One region of the Clostridium kluyveri DSM 555 genome, then DNA from elsewhere that is predicted to be linked to it. Evidence: riboswitches for the same ligand, from Rfam matches in the RefSeq annotation. Region 1 holds a riboswitch; each other region holds the start of a gene.

Evidence for each region. A riboswitch is a leader RNA that binds a small molecule or an ion and turns the genes downstream of it on or off. The one in region 1 is predicted to bind S-adenosylmethionine.
Region 2: another riboswitch for S-adenosylmethionine. It lies ahead of CKL_RS14865 (ATP-binding cassette domain-containing protein); the one in region 1 lies ahead of metK (methionine adenosyltransferase).
Region 3: another riboswitch for S-adenosylmethionine. It lies ahead of CKL_RS10680 (O-acetylhomoserine aminocarboxypropyltransferase/cysteine synthase family protein); the one in region 1 lies ahead of metK (methionine adenosyltransferase).
Region 4: another riboswitch for S-adenosylmethionine. It lies ahead of CKL_RS04795 (O-acetylhomoserine aminocarboxypropyltransferase/cysteine synthase family protein); the one in region 1 lies ahead of metK (methionine adenosyltransferase).

What each region holds. Positions count from the first base shown of each region.
Region 1 covers NC_009706.1:1,714,723-1,718,964, reverse strand. Annotated here, with positions in the region: gene thiH (2-iminoacetate synthase ThiH) at 1-326, shown strand, start outside; gene CKL_RS08035 (thiamine phosphate synthase) at 323-925, shown strand; gene CKL_RS08030 (CAP domain-containing protein) at 1,273-2,037, opposite strand; SAM riboswitch class I at 2,643-2,756, shown strand; gene metK (methionine adenosyltransferase) at 2,898-4,109, shown strand; gene CKL_RS08020 (trans-sulfuration enzyme family protein) at 4,209-4,242, shown strand, end outside.
Region 2 covers NC_009706.1:3,103,013-3,107,254, forward strand. Annotated here, with positions in the region: gene CKL_RS14860 (methyl-accepting chemotaxis protein) at 1-621, shown strand, start outside; partial or broken gene CKL_RS14865 (ATP-binding cassette domain-containing protein) at 672-992, opposite strand; SAM riboswitch class I at 1,100-1,214, opposite strand; gene CKL_RS14870 (ROK family transcriptional regulator) at 1,811-3,019, shown strand; gene CKL_RS14875 (ABC transporter substrate-binding protein) at 3,262-4,242, shown strand, end outside.
Region 3 covers NC_009706.1:2,219,148-2,223,389, forward strand. Annotated here, with positions in the region: gene CKL_RS10680 (O-acetylhomoserine aminocarboxypropyltransferase/cysteine synthase family protein) at 1-890, opposite strand, end outside; SAM riboswitch class I at 1,088-1,195, opposite strand; gene CKL_RS10685 (Ig-like domain-containing protein) at 1,466-3,034, opposite strand; gene CKL_RS10690 (Hsp20/alpha crystallin family protein) at 3,269-3,871, shown strand; gene CKL_RS10695 (GNAT family N-acetyltransferase) at 3,993-4,242, opposite strand, start outside.
Region 4 covers NC_009706.1:979,492-983,733, reverse strand. Annotated here, with positions in the region: gene CKL_RS04800 (homocysteine S-methyltransferase family protein) at 1-979, opposite strand, end outside; SAM riboswitch class I at 1,237-1,347, shown strand; gene CKL_RS04795 (O-acetylhomoserine aminocarboxypropyltransferase/cysteine synthase family protein) at 1,504-2,784, shown strand; gene CKL_RS04790 (aconitate hydratase) at 3,069-4,242, opposite strand, start outside.

The DNA.
Region 1 (4,242 bases):
GACCTCATGCTGGAAGTTATAATGATATCTATGAAGTTACCGATAAAAATATTGTTCAGATTATGCTAGCTTATAAAATATTTGTTCAAAGAGCAGGAATTAATGTAACTACAAGAGAAAGAGCAGAATTTAGAAATAATTTAATTCCTATTGGAGTGACCAAAATGTCAGCAGGCGTTTCTACAGAAGTAGGTGGTCATTCTAGTAATGATAAAGGTGAAGGGCAGTTTGATATTGCAGATAGTAGATCAGTAAAAGAACTTAAAAATGATATAATAAGCATGGGATATAATCCCATATTTAAAGATTGGGAACCAATAAGATGATTTATGTAGTTACAAACAGAAATTTAATTAAAGAAGATAGCATTTATAATGTCGTAGAAAATGTAGTAAAGAATGGTGCTGATGGTATAATTTTAAGAGAAAAAGATTTATCTTATACATCCCTACTAAGTATGAGTAAAAAAATTAAAAGTATCACAGATAAATATAATGTTCCTTTAATTATTAATGGCAATATTGATATAGCTTTAAATATTAAAGCTTTTGGATTTCACACCAGCTATGAAATATTTAAAAAAATTAAGTTTAAAAATAATATTTATGAAAAACTAAAAATTGGAGTATCGGTACACAGTATTGAGGAAGCTAAAAAAGCAGAAAGTTTAGGAGCTAACTATTTATTGGCAGGTCACATTTTTGAAACAGACTGCAAAAAAGGTTTAAAAGGCAGAGGTTTAGAATTTATTAGGGAAATGCACAAAAACATTTTGATACCAATAATAGCCATAGGGGGTATTGATTGTAGCAATTTAAAGGATGTTTTATCAAACGGAGCCTGTGGCGCTGCTATTATGTCTTCTGCAATGACCAATGATGGTGGAAAAGTAGTTAAAAATTTAAAATTACTTCTAGTAAGATAATATAATATAATATAACTATATTTAGTAAAGGAATATATAATAAAGTGTCTAATCCACTAGATAATCTGGTATCTGATGGCACTATCACTCAGGAGCAGGAAGAAGCAATACAAATCATATTTTAATCTTGATATTTAGTTTTAAATTTACTAGCTGTCGTCATAAAACATATATTTAAATGATGGCAGCTTTTAAATATATGCTTTTGGAAAAATTCAGGTTACATTTCAACAATTGTTAATAAGCTATAGTTAAAATTGTTATAAATTACAATAAGATCGCTAAATTGTGATTTAGCGATCTTATGTGATATATATTAAAAAATAATTTGGGCTTTGTTGTTGGATTTATTTTCCGGGGTTTATGAACATCTGAACCCAATATGGAGTTCCATTTTTATCTTTAGCAACTCCGACTCCAATTTCTGTGAAATTAGAATTTAATATGTTTGCTCTATGACCTGAAGAATTCATCCAGGAATTCATTACTTCTGCTGCATCTTTTTGTCCGTAAGCAATATTTTCTCCCGCTGCTGTATAGCTTATACCAAATTTCTTCATCATATCAAAAGGTGAGCCGTATGTAGGAGAAGTGTGACTGAAATAACTATTGTCAATCATATCTTGAGCTTTTGCTGTGGCTACTTTGGATAATTCAGCATTGGCCTTAAGCGGAGATAGTCCATTTTTACTTCTTTCTACATTAACTAATCTAATTACTTCATTTGCTTCTGCACCTATGGTAGAAGTTTGTCCGCTATTTTCTGTCGGTTTAGTGGTAGTGGAAGTTTGTCCAGTATTTCCTGTATTACCGGTGTTTCCGGTATTTCCGGTATTCCCTGTTGGTTTAGTAGTACTGGTTTCATTGTTGTTTGTTGTCGGTTTAGTAGTAGAATTATTATTTTTACAAGCATTTTTTGAAGTGACAACTGTACAATTTTTAAGACAATTCTTAATATTAGAATAGTTACTTAAATTACATTTCAATGAAACTTGTTGTACTACTGGATTACTGCAAGTGTTTGATGCTGCTTTTGCTATAGTAGGAATAACAGCTGGTATGCCTGATGCAATAATTAGTGACGCAATTAACAATTTGATTTTTTTATTCATAAAGTAAACCCCCTAAAATTTTTATGAAATCATATTAAATTTCATATTAAGTTTTTACATATTTATTAAAAACTTATCTTAGAGTATAAATAATAAATATGAATAAATTAATTCTATTTTATAAATGAATTACAAACATTTTTAAAAATTATCAGAATATTATGGTACTAAAGTAATATTTTTTATATACATCTATATATATGAATAAAAATCAATAATTTTTTCCTTTAATGCATATAACAGGTAATATTTTAATAATGCCCCAATGAAAAGTCTTTTTGTAGAATTAGCCTTGTTATAAGATTTTTTACAATATAATCAAAGTGTGAAATTTAAGTAGGTGTATTCATGATTAAGTAGTAGTAAATGGTAAGTTAAAACATATCAATTTAATATGAATATTTTGAAAAAAATATATATAGAATTTTATATTTTATTTATAAATTATAATTAATCTATAAAATTTAATTTCTATGAATATTTTTGGAAGAATATTCATATATCGGAATATTCAAAATATATTATCTATAATAAAATATATTGACAAAATATTTCAAAAGCTTTATAGTGTATTTAAATCAAAAATGAGTTAATTAAATATAGATTTCTTATCAAGAGAGACGGAGGGACTGGCCCTATGATGTCCGGCAACCAGAAGATTTTTATTTCATGGTGCTAATTCCAGCAGGTATTAATATGAAAAGCCTGATAGATAAGAGACGATTAGGATAAAAACTTCCTGAAGTTTCTTCAAGGAAGTTTTTTATTTTAACGGTAAACCTAAAACCCCATAAGATAATGAAAAATATATAGAATTGACTCGCTATTTTATATTGAGTAATGAATTGGAGGTAATAAAAATGAGTAGATTATTTACATCAGAATCCGTTACAGAAGGACATCCAGATAAAATTTGCGATCAAATATCAGATGCCATATTAGATGCCATTATTGAAAAAGATGAGAATGGCAGAGTTGCTTGTGAAACAGTTGTTAATACTGGAATTGTAATTTTAGTGGGGGAGATATCAACCAGAGCCTATATAGATATACCCAAGATAGTGAGAAAAACCATAAGTGATATTGGATATAGTAATTCAAAATTTGGATTTGATGCAGCTAGTTGTGCCATAATAACATCTATAGATGAACAGTCTTCAGATATTGCACTTGGAGTAAATGATTCTCTAGAATCTAGAAATGGTGAAAAAGATAATATTGAGGCAATTGGAGCGGGAGATCAGGGAATAGTGTTTGGATTTGCAACTAATGAAACTCCTGAATATTTACCTCTTCCTATAGTATTAGCTCATAAGCTTGCAAAAAAGCTTTCAGAGGTGAGAAAAAATAATATAATTCCGTATTTAGGACCTGATGGAAAGACCCAGGTTACGGTAGAGTATGAAAAAGGAAAACCTGTTAGAATAGATACTGTACTTGTATCTTCCCAGCATGAAGATAATGTAAGTTATGATGAAATTGAAAAAGATATAATAGATAAAGTTATAAAAGCAGCAATACCAAGTGGGCTTTTAGATTCCCATACAAAATATTTGATTAATCCTACGGGACGATTTGTAAAAGGGGGACCGGAAGCAGATTCCGGACTTACAGGAAGAAAAATAATAGTTGATAGTTATGGAGGATATGGCAGACATGGCGGTGGAGCATTTTCAGGAAAGGATCCTACAAAGGTAGATAGGTCAGGAGCATATGCTGCTAGATGGGTAGCTAAGAATTTAGTGGCAGCAGGTATAGCAGATAAAATTGAAATAGAAATAGCTTATGCCATAGGTGTTGCCTCACCTGTATCTGTAAGTGTAGATACTTTTGGTACAGGTAAAACAATAAGCGATGATCAAATAGTGGAAATTATAAATGAAGTATTTGATTTAAGGCCCGCTGCTATTATAAAAGAACTTAATTTAAGGAGACCTATATATAAAAATACTGCTGCATATGGACATTTTGGAAGAACTGATATAGATGCTCCATGGGAAAGATTTGACAAAGTTGATGAAATAAAAAATATTTATAAGAAGAATTACCAAGAATTAGTAAGCAGTTTTTAATTCATTGGTACTTTAAAGGAATAATTATTAATATTGCATAATGCTGAGGATATCGGGCAGCATTATGCATCCATAAAATATTGGAGGGAAAAGTATAAAATGATTGATGACAACAATATTGATTTTATAACAA
Region 2 (4,242 bases), 1.4 Mb from region 1:
TCAACTACAAAAGAAAATCTTTCAAAATCTCTGACAAACGCAGAAGAAGTAAATGAAATCGAAAATCTATCTGAAGCTATATTAGAAATTACATCAAAAACAAATTTGCTGGCCTTAAATGCCAATATAGAAGCAGTCAGGGCAGGAGAAGAAGGCAAAGGTTTTGGCGTAGTTGCCAGTGAAATAGGTGAATTAGCGAATGACTCAAAAAATACTATTAATGAAATGCAAAATATAACTAAAAATGTAATTAGCTCAGTAAAAGACTTATCCCACCATTCAAATGATATGTTAAAGTTTATGGAAAATGATATTGATAAAGATTATAAATTGATGCTTCAAATGATGAATCAATACAATGAAGATGCTCAGTCTATCCATAATATGATAGCTGATTTCAGTTCAAATACTAAAAATATATTTATATCCATACAAAGCATGCTTGAAGAAATTGATAAAGTATCCTCAGCTGCTGCTGAAGGTTCAAAAAATACTGAAGATATAGTACAAAAGCTAACCACATTATTACAAAAATCAAATGAAGTTCATGGAGAAGTTCAATACCTAAAAAATAGTACAGTAAAGCTTAACCAAATCATATCAAAGTTCAAAATTTCTTAATACTATATTGATGGCAAAATGCTTAAATATAAGCATTTTGCCCTATCTTATATAGTTAAATGTTCCATAATATTTTCTAATGCAGTTTTATTGTTAAAAAGATTATAACTTTGAAATACCATAGATGTATGCTTCCTCAATTCATGTATTTGCTTTTTAGTTATTTTTTCAAAGTCTATTTTTAATTTTCCTATTTCTATGGTACCCTTGTCTGGAATTTCCAAATAATTTATGCATCTTAACAAAGTCGATTTACCTGTACCAGAGGGGCCTATTATTGCAATAACCTCCCCCTTTTTTATCTCTAGGTTAATACCCTTTAAAACTGTAAGCTCATTAAACTTCTTGTATAGATTTTTAACTTTTATCATTTCATAAAACGCCCTCCCTTCAATTGGTTTAAATAATTAAAAAAGCTATTTTTCTTATTTAAGAAAAATAGCTTTTAATATCCCAAACTTTTATAAAACAGCCACTTTTCTCATCTTTCAGAGTATAAATTAACTCTGCAGGAATTAACACCGATACATATTGAAATAAATGCCGGTTGTTGGGTTTCATAGGGCCAGTCCCTCCGCCTCTCTTGATAAGAACCTAGTTTATTGATTTTTTTAAATTTCATTTTATTTATATTTTACACGTCGTAATACATTATACTAATTGTACTATAATGTGTCAATTATTAAATAACAAAAGCATAAGCTTAGCCTCTAAAATAAACTTATTGGAAAATAGACATAAAAAAAGTATTGACATTACTTAAAAATATATTTATAATACTACGTAATATTACTAAAACATATTAAATTCATTGGGATTTATCTTATATGAAAATCCCAAATAAAAATTAATAGAATTATATATCAATAAGCATGTACCATGTTTTAGTTGACCAGAAAAACTGGAAGCTAAATTTTAATCTTACATTTGTAAGATTAAAATTTAGCTTTTTTTAATTAATACATTGTGATTATTTTTTAAAATACTTTTTTCAAAAATGAAGAAAGTATTTATTAAAAATTATTACAGTGCAGATAACACATATAAATACATAGGATAAAAAGTCAAAAATCTATAAAAAAAATAGAGAAACAATATATTTTTGATACTATATTAAATTTTTTCAAAATACTTTTTCCAAAAACGAAAGAAGTATTTATTGAATTCTATAAGTGTAAGAGGTGTACTCATGAAAGATAATTCCAATGCATTAAAAAGTTTAAGCTTTGAAGAAAAAAAAATATTTAATTTACTTCAGAAAAATGGACGCTTATCTAAAAATAAAATTTCATCTAGGACAGATATTAAATTGACCACATTAAATTACGTTATGGAACCTTTAGAAAAAAGTAAAATGATAGTCGAGAGTTGTATAGGAGAATCTACAGGCGGAAGAAGGCCAATTTTATATGATATAAATATAAATGATTTTTATATTATAGGTATTGATATATCAATACTCTATACTCAGGTAGTTATTACAAATTTAAAAATGGAAATTTTGTATAAGGAACTATTTAATATGGATGATTCCTATACTCCTTGTGAAACTGTAAAAAAAGTAGTGGAAATCATTAACAGGGCTTATGCAAATCTAAACTTAAGCCATATGAAACTGTTAGGAATTGGAGTAGGATCTGTGGGGCCTTTAGATATAAAAAATGGTATTATAAAAAACCCTGTTGACTTCTTTGCAGATAAATGGACTGACGTACCTATAAAGAAAATGCTAGAGGAAAAATTAAAACACCCCGTTATAGTTGAAAATGGTGCAAATGCAGCAGTTGTTGCAGAGTATTTTTACGGCGTGGGAAGGGGAATTGAAAATATTGCTTTTTTTAATTGTGGTATCGGAATAAGAACAGGAACAATTTCTTCAGGACATCTTATAAGAACAATAAATGACGAAGAAGAAGCCTTTGGGCATATGACAATCGACATTGATGGTGAAAAGTGTAAGTGCGGAAATTACGGCTGCTTAGAATGTTATTCTACCATCAAGGCAATAATAAAAAACATTTCTAAAAAAATCAAAAAAGGTAGACATACCATTATAAATAAACCTGTAGAAGAAATTGATTACAAAGATGTCTGCCTGGCAGCTGAGATGGGTGATGAACTGTCAATAGATATAATTACAGATGCTGCATTAATTTTAGGATCAGGGCTATCTAATTATATAAAATTATTAAGTCCTAAATTAGTTATATTAACAGGACCTTTAATAATAAACTCAAAACTTTTTTATGAAGTTTGCGTTAAAAGTACATTGAAAAATTTAAATTCTACTAAAGGGAAAAGTGTAATTTTTAATCGATGTGGATATTTCAGCGGAGATGCCATATCAATAGGTGCTTCAGCTATGGTAATTGAGAGATGCCTGGAAAGTGGAATATAATTTATCCGAACGCTACCACTGGCTAATACCCCCATCTTCTTCAAAGGGGATAAGCATTGCTACGCGCCTGGATAAGTTCTTCTAAGGTTCAGATGGAGAAAAAGCATTACTTATGGGCAAACTCCACCTGAACCTAAGAATCACTTGATCTACTAAAAGAGTTGAAAAATGGGTTGAATTAACACTTGTATAACTCTACAAGTGATTATTGTTCATATTTATTTATTAAGGAGGTAATAAAAATGTCAAAAAGTTCAAGAAAAATAATATTGAGTTTATTAGCCCTGACACTGGTTGGAACATTTTTTGCAGGATGTTCAAATAATCAGCAAAATGGTAGTACTAATTCAAAAAAGGAGGTGGTAAAAATTGCTGTAGGCTATCAGACAGTTACTTCTCAAACTTGGGGAGCATTAATTATAAAAAATAAAAAACTCTACGAAAAGTATTTAGAAGAGAAATACCCTAATAAGGAATTTCAAATTGAATGGTTTAATGCCCAATCAGGACCACCGCTAACTAATAATATGGTGGCAGGAAAACTTCAATTTGCATTTATGGGAGACATGCCAATACTTATTAACGGAGAAAAGGGACAAACCTCTCAAAATTATAAGTCAGTGTTCTTAGCTTTTGATGGAAAGGGAGAAAAGGGAAAGAATCAGGCAATCTTAGTACCAAAGGACAGCAATATTAACTCAGTTAAAGACTTAGCAGGGAAAAATGTATCTGTACCTTTAGGCTCCAGTGCACACCGCATGCTGCTTAATGAATTGGACAAATATGGAATAACTGACAAGGTTAATATTTTAAATCAAGATGTTACCGTTGGCATGACTAATATAGAACAAAATAAAATAGATGCCCACGCTTCTTGGGAACCATTTCCAAGTCTCATAGAGAATAAAGGAATTGGAAAAACACTAGTAGATGGCAGTGATACAAATGTAGATTATTTAGACGGAATTGTTGCAGATAGAACATGGGTGGAAAAAAATAAAGATTATACAATAGCGCTTCTGAAATCACTGATAGAAGCTCATAAATATATAAGAGAAAATCCTGAAGATGCAGCTAAAATATTTGCAGAAGAAAGTAAATATCCAATAGATGTAACAAAGAAGATCGTTAAAAATATAAGATTTGATTCTGTTATATATGATAAGGATAAAGTTACTTTAGAAGGCAGTAAGGACTTTTTAAAAAAGCTAGATAAAATTAAG
Region 3 (4,242 bases), 500 kb from region 1:
TGTAATGTTTCCAATCCCATATTTGTTAAAAATGCATTAAATGGAGCTGGCGCGGCACCAAATTCTTCAACTAAATTGGTTCTTAATTTTCCTGAGAAAGCACGTTTTCCGAATTCATTGACAAATATCACGTTGTAGGGACCAGTAGGAGTAGTATAATCCGGAAATTTTCCATTTGCCCAATTAAAGTTTCCTCCATCAATAATTATCCCTCCAAGGGACACTGCATGACCATCTGAGTATTTAGTAGTAGAATGAACCACTATATTTGCTCCATACTCAAAGGGATTTATAAGATAAGGTGTTGCTATAGTGTTATCAACGATAAACGGTATATCTAATTTTTTTGCCACAGAAGAAAATTTATCAAAATCCAATACATTAAGTCCTGGATTTCCTATGGTTTCCCCAAATATCAGTTTAGTATTTTCTGTTGCTGCCTCTAAAATCTCTTCTTCAGAAGCTGTGGGGTCTACAAAGGATACATTAATTCCTAATTTAGGTATAATTGTGTTAAAAAGGTTGTATGTGCCTCCATATAGGTTTGAATTTGCAATAATTTGATCTCCTGAATTTGCAATATTTATTATGGAATAGACCACTGCTGATTGTCCCGATGCAGTGGCAATTGCTTCAACACCGCCTTGTAATTCTACATATTTTTTTTCAAGTGCTGTCACCGTTGGATTTCCTACTCTTGTGTACAGATATCCTCCCTGTTTATTTAATGCTGTTACATCTGCACTCACTGCCGCTACATTTGCCACTTCATCAAAAGTGTCATATTTATATGATGTACTTTGAACTATTGAAGCTACCCTTGGATCACCTGACTTAGGCGAATATCCTCCTTGTACTGCTCTTGTTCCTATTTTAAATTTTTCACTCATGAAAATCTCCTCTTTTCTAAATTTAGATATACTTTCATAAAGTACTATATATAATAAAGAAGAGGCCAAATTCTAAATATCATAGAGATTACACTTAAAAAACTCTATGATAAATAAAATTTGACCTCCAGTTTGTCTAGCCAATCAAATAAAAAAACTTTCTACAGAGAAACTATAGAAAGTTATATTAACTGTTTCTCTCATCTTTCAGGTTTAACCTGCTGGAATTAGCACCATTGAATATATAAAAATATTCAGGTTGCCGAGTATCATAGGACCAGTCCCTCCACTACTCTTGATAAGAAATTTTCTTTTGAACTTTAATCATTAACTTTTAAATTTGTAGTTAATAATATACTTTTTTAATCATTTTGTCAATAGTAAATTAGAACATATCAAGTGATTCTTAGGTTTAGGTGGAGTTTGCTGTAGAGAACTGCTTATCTCCATCTAAACCTTAGAAGAACTTATCCAGGCGCGTAGCAGTGTTTATCTCCCACTTTGAAGAAGATGGGAGTATTAGCAATTCTAGCGTTCGGATAAAGAGACAGGATAGTAATTCCTGTCTCACATGTTTAACTATTCAACTTATCCCCTTCACTGATTAAAAAATCCTGGCATGTACTGCCTAACTCATCAAAGGACCATAATCCAGTAGAATTGAATTTATACCCAGCATAAGTTTCATAGTCATTGTAGTCCACATTATAGGTTTGTATTAAAGGATATATAGGCTTGTCTAGACCATAGTATTGGTAATCCTGAATCATTTTATCCATACATGCAGTGACCGACCATTTCATTTCTCCCCAGTAACACTGCGGAGCAGCAAAATCGCAATATTTATTGAAAACTGAATAAGGTATATCCTGGTGATAACTTGCTATTGGAAAAGTAGTATAGCCAATAATAGCATTAGGACATTTACTCCTTACAATCTGGCATATTTCTTCTGCTTGTTCTGTCTTACCTGACACCGCATCTTCAGGATCAAAAACATAATAATCGCTATTATTAAGGGCATCTACTATTATATTAGCTTCTCCTTCAACGTCATCAAAATGGTTATATCCCCAGGTACCTACTTTAAATCCTGCTTCTTTAAAATTATTGACATACTTTAAAAAATCCTCTCTAAAATTCATGCCTCCGCCAGAAGCCCTTTCCCCTTCATTATACTTAATACAAACATTAGCTATTCCCAATGATTTTAATTTGGATATTAAATTATCTATACCTCCATATGCATCCACTTCATTTTGAAGCTGCCATATCCATGCAGATGTAGAAGTGACACTTGATGGAGCAGTTTCCGCAGAAGCATTTATTATTAGATTTAAATTCACCTTTTTATCATATCCTTCAACCTGGCCTTGATAAACATAATTTCCTGGTATATTTAAATTTCCAAGATGCTTGTCCCAAGTAACACTTACGGACTTTTTTTCTCCATTAGACATGTTGGCAGTAACCACATCCGGCAATTGATAGCTATCCCTTTGATTTATAGATACACTTATGTCATTTATTGAGGTTATTATTGAACCGGTTTTAAAAGTCATATTAAAGGAAGCTTTTAAAGTTCTATTATACGCAGACATCAATCCAGTACCTACACTTAACGAATATTCGCTGTCTGGATCATAGGAAGTACTGCTCGATATATCCACATAAAAATTATTCTCGCTTAATGATATGTTTATTGGAACTTCTTTATTAGTTTTTTTGTCTACAATCTTTATGTTTTCCTCAGCGGAGGATAAAACTATAGGCTGATTGAATTGTATTCTCCAGGTTTTATTTACTGATACATCATTAGCCTCATCCACATTGGATGCTGAAGTAACAAAATTATTCTCTACGGTGGTAGAACCAGAAGAACTTTGTGATATTGAATTCTCACTCATATTTTTTTCATAAGAGCCAGACACATTCTGGGACGTTGAGGATTTGGCTCCGTTCTGGACTAACGAAGAATTGTCACCATCCTGTGGGCTTTGAGTATTAGATGCATTCTGAATTGATGTAGTTTGAACTTCAGAGGTAGGGGAAACATTATCTGCTAGCACTAAATTACATGGATTTAGCTGATACATCGCAATAATACTTGCAAACATTAAAAAATTTTTTAGTATTTTAACCAATTTTCTCTCTTCTTTCTATGTATGTAAATTTTAAAAAACACCTTTTTTCATTTTATTACTTTAAAATGAACTTTTTATAAACATAATATAGATATTTTGTTACAAAAGTAAATTAATTCTTTAAAAAATAAATTTTATAATTTATTATAATAAATTTTTATTTTTGAATAATTTCTCTTTTAATATGTAATAATAATTACTGTAAAAATCAAAAAAATTCAGGAGGTATAAATAATGATACAAATGAACACTAATACTTTAAATGAACAGAGAGTCAATACACAACAGCTAAGATTTACCCCAATATCATCAAACCACTTAAATTCATGTACTGCTTATAACTACGGACTTCCTATGCAGTCTTACAATAACCCTCAAGCCATGGGAACTCAGATAATGAGTTGTGGAATTAGTCCTTATCAGATGATTACACAACCATATACCTTATCATACCAGGGTGCCCAGATGAGAAGTGGAAATTTTAACAACATGGTTCATCATCATCCAATCACAAGAAGCATTATGGTTCAGCCTACGGTAGATATTTCAGAAACATCCAGTGACATTATGATATCTGCATATGTATCAAATACACCATTAAACGATTTAAATCTCAATGTTAGTAACGATTCATTAACCATTTCAGGCACGCTGTCAAATGGAATCAATCATTTTGTACTAAATAGAACAGTTCCTCTTTCCACAAGTGTAAGAGCAGAAGCTGTAGAGGCTACTCTGCAAAGCGGAGTTCTTGAAATCAGATTGCCAAAATCAGAAAAACTCGCTAGAACAGTTCATACTTGTCAAAACACCGGCAATATGATAACAAATAATTAATTCTATATGTACTTTTAATTATTTAAAAGAGTGCCCTACATAAAGAAAATTCTATTAAAATTGGAGCTGTTGGAGTATTTTTTACCTACAGCTTCAATTTTATTTGCCTATATTTACATATTTACTCCTCATTAAATTCTAAAATCATATCATACCATTTAGCTCCTCCATGTACTGATTTTGATATACCTTTATTTTTATATCCAAATTTTTCATAATATTCAATAAGATTATCTTTACAGGTTAATATAATTCCTTTACGTCCTGACAATTTTGATGATTTTATCATATAATTCATCAACTGTGTAGCAATTCCCCTGTGGCGATAATTTGGCACTACATCAAGTCCAAAAATAGTCTGATAGTCTCCT
Region 4 (4,242 bases), 740 kb from region 1:
TTCTTCCTGTAGGATTAATTCTTTCTCCAATAATCTTTATTTTTTCACCTACTATAACCGTATCTGTGGCAGAACACACTGCTGTATAATGCTTTTCTTCTATATTCAAAGGTGTTAACCCTTCTAAATCCTTTCTACACATTCTTATAAATTCTGGAGTAGTACCACAGCATCCTCCTAAGACTCTGATCCCTTTTTGAGCCATGGTTAATACATTCTCTGCAAAATCTTCAGGGGATATATCATAAATTGTATTTTCCCCATCATACCTTGGAAGTCCTGCGTTAGGCTGCACCATAACCGGTATAGAAGAATATTTCAAAATTTCTTCCACAATCCCTTGAAGCTCTTTAGGCCCTAAAGAACAGTTAACCCCAAGAACATCAACCCCTAAAGCTTCAAGTACAAATACCATAGTTTTAGCATCTGTACCCATAAGAGTTCTTCCATCTTCCTGAAATGTCATTGTACAAAATATAGGGATATTACTATTTTCCTTTGCTGCAAGGACAGCTGCTTTTGCCTCATACAAGTCAGTCATAGTTTCTATTAGAACCACATCCGCACCAGACTTTTCACCTATAACGATTTGATTCTTAAATAATTTATATGCACTTTCAAAGCTTAAATTTCCTGTAGGTTCCATAATCTTTCCAATAGGCCCTATATCAAGAGCCACCAATTTATCTCCTGCTTCTTGTTTTGCAAGTTTTACTCCAGCTGAAATCACATCTTCTATGGTGTAATCAGAAGAATCATATTTTAATTCATTAGCTCCAAAAGTGTTAGTTGTTATGATATCTGCTCCTGCATCTAAGTACTTTCTATGTATCCCACTTATTATTTCAGGATTTGTAATATTAAGTACCTCTGGTAATTCTCCTAATTTAAGTCCTGCTTTTTGAAGCATTGTTCCCATAGCTCCATCAAAAAAAATAAATCTATTATTGAATTTATCTACTAAATTTTTAAAATTCATTATGTCTCCTCTTTTCCCAAGTACTCTATACCTGATTAAACTATAACCTTATATTTATGCAATAAAACATTAATTATTTATCCATATAACTCTAAATTATGTCTTCATTCTTTTTTCATAATAAATATTTTAATATTGCTTGTCAACATTTTTACAATGTTCCACTCCCCAAAAATAAAAAATAATTATTTTTTTTGATTTTTCTATTGACAAGTATTATATATATCTGTTATCATTTTTTCAATCGAATACGGAACTTCTTATCCAGAGAGGCAGAGGGACTGGCCCTATGATGCCCGGCAACCTGAATGATTTTTTATTGTTCAACGGTGCTAATTCCAGCAGGTGTGAAACCTGGAAGATGAGAAGCATGAAGAAAATCTTCTTGTAACTTATCTTACAAGAAGATTTTTATTTTTACTTTTCTTTAGATTGTAAACAAGAAGTTTCGTGCAAGATATTAAAAACTTCAAAAATAATAAATAAAGAATATCTGATGCAAAAATATGAAGGAGGAATATATAATGAGTGAAAAAAAATTATCATTTGAAACATTACAGGTACATGCAGGTCAGGTGCCAGATCCAACTACTGGTGCCAGAGCAGTTCCGATCTATCAGACTACATCCTTTGTTTTTAAAGATGCAGATGAAGCTGCAGACTTTTTCCAATTGAAGAAACCAGGAAACGTATATGCTAGAATAATGAACCCTACTGAAGATGTATTTGAACAGAGAATAGCAGCCCTTGAAGGAGGCTCTGCGGCCCTTGCTACATCATCTGGAATGGCGGCAATTTTATACTCCATACTTAATGTAGCCAATTCTGGAGATGAAATAGTATCAGTCAGCACACTGTACGGCGGAACTTATGAATTATTTAAGGTGACCTTAAAGAAACTTGGAATTAATGTAATATTTGTAGATCCAGATGACCCTGAAAATATTAGAAAAGCTATTACTCCTAAAACTAAAGCAGTTTATGGAGAGACAATAGGCAATCCAAGAATTAATATTTTAGATATAGAGGCTGTAGCAAATATTGCTCATGAGAATAAGATACCTCTTATTTTAGATAATACATTTGGAACACCATACCTCGTAAGACCAATAGAATACGGTGCAGATGTAGTTATTCATTCTGCGACCAAATTTATTGGAGGACATGGAGCTGCAGTTGGTGGAGTTATAGTTGATGGTGGTAAATTTGACTGGGCAGCAAGTGGCAAATTTCCTGATTTCACCACACCTGATGAAAGTTATGGTGGACTTATATATTCTGACTTAGGTGCTGTAGCTTTTGCAACAAAAGCAAGAGTTCAACTTTTGAGAAATACAGGTGCTACAATTAGTCCTCAGAATGCCTTCTATTTTCTATTAGGCCTAGAATCTTTATCCTTAAGAGTTGAAAGACATGTATCAAACACACGAAAAATAGTAGAATTTTTAAATAATCATCCAAAAGTTTCTTGGATAAATTATCCTGAGCTAGAAAGTAGTCCATATAGAGAATTATCAAAAAAATATTTTCCAAAAGGAGCAGGTTCTATATTTACCTTTGGAATAAAAGGTGGTCTTGAAGCAGGAAAGAAATTTATAAATAGCCTTAATTTATTTTCACTACTTGCAAATGTAGCAGATGCTAAATCCCTTGTAATTCATCCATCAAGCACTACCCACTCAGAACTTAATGAAGAGCAGCAAAGATCAGCAGGAGTTACTCCGGATCTTGTAAGACTTTCCATTGGAGTTGAAGGTGTTGAAGACCTTATAGATGATTTGGAACAAGCTCTTGCCCAAGTTTAATAACATGCACTGTGATTAATTATTTAAAACTCCTCCTACAAATTAAATAATTAATATCCACTTATTTAAAAAACTATATTTTAAATAAGCACCACAATTATTACTAATTCTTGTAACAAAAATAGTAATTATATATTACATCACCTCCTAAATTTATTTAAATAGTCCCTGGATGCTTTCGGAAAAATCCAGGGACTCTATATTAACTATTTTTTGAACTTCTACATTTCCTGGAATAAAAACGACTTGATGTTTCATCAAATTTATTTCAAGCTGTTAAAATTTTAGTTATTGATTCTCTTTACTAAATTCAATAATCCTCCGTACCTTATCATATTTCTCTGCCTATCTGTGGCATCAAATATCATCCTATATTCTTCATCTTTAGTTTTGTTAGACACTATAACAATATTATTATCAATTTGTGTCAATGCATCCTTAATTTCTAATTCATCCATAACATTTATTTTGTCATAGTCCTCTAAATTTTCAAATACCAAAGTAATTATCCCATTATTTATAAGATTGGCTTTGTGGATTCTTGCAAAAGATTTAGCAAATACTGCTTTCACCCCCAAATAAAGTGGTGCTAAAGCTGCATGTTCCCTACTTGAACCCTGACCATAATTACTCCCTCCTACTATAAATCCTCCTTGATTTTCCTTTGCTTTTCTAGGAAAATCCTCATCACAGGGAGTTAGACAATATTCAGCCAAGTAAGGTATATTAGACCTATAAGGTAAAAGCTTAGCATTAGAAGGCATTATATGATCTGTAGTTATATTATCTCCTACTTTTGTGAGAATCTTTCCTTCTACAACTTCTCCCAAAGCTTTTGCCTTAGGAAAAGGTTTTATGTTAGGTCCCCTTACTACTTCAACTTCTCTTCCATCTTCTGAAGGATCAACTATCATATTATCTTCTACTAAGAATTTAGAAGGCATTTCTATATCAAAGTACTCTCCTAAAGTTCTTGGATCTGTAATATGCCCTGTTAACGCGGAAGCTGCTGCAATTTCTGGACTAACCAAATATATTTTAGCAGATTTGGTTCCAGATCTTCCTTCAAAGTTTCTATTAAAAGTTCTAAGGGAGACAGCATCAGTAGATGGTGATTGTCCCATGCCTATACAAGGCCCACAGGCACTTTCAAGTATTCTGGCTCCAGCTGCTACCATAGAAGCCAAAGCACCATTCTCCGCTAACATAGTTAAAACCTGTTTAGATCCTGGAGATATTACTAAGGATACATTTTCACTTACAGTATTTCCCTTTAATATGTTTGCAACTTTCATCATGTCCACATAAGAAGAATTAGTACAACTTCCTATGCACACCTGATTCACTTTTATATTTTTCAATTCAGAAACAGGTACTACATCGTCAGGACTATGCGGACACGCTACCATAGGCTCAAGCAGAGATAAATTTATCTCCATTTCTTCATCATATACCGCA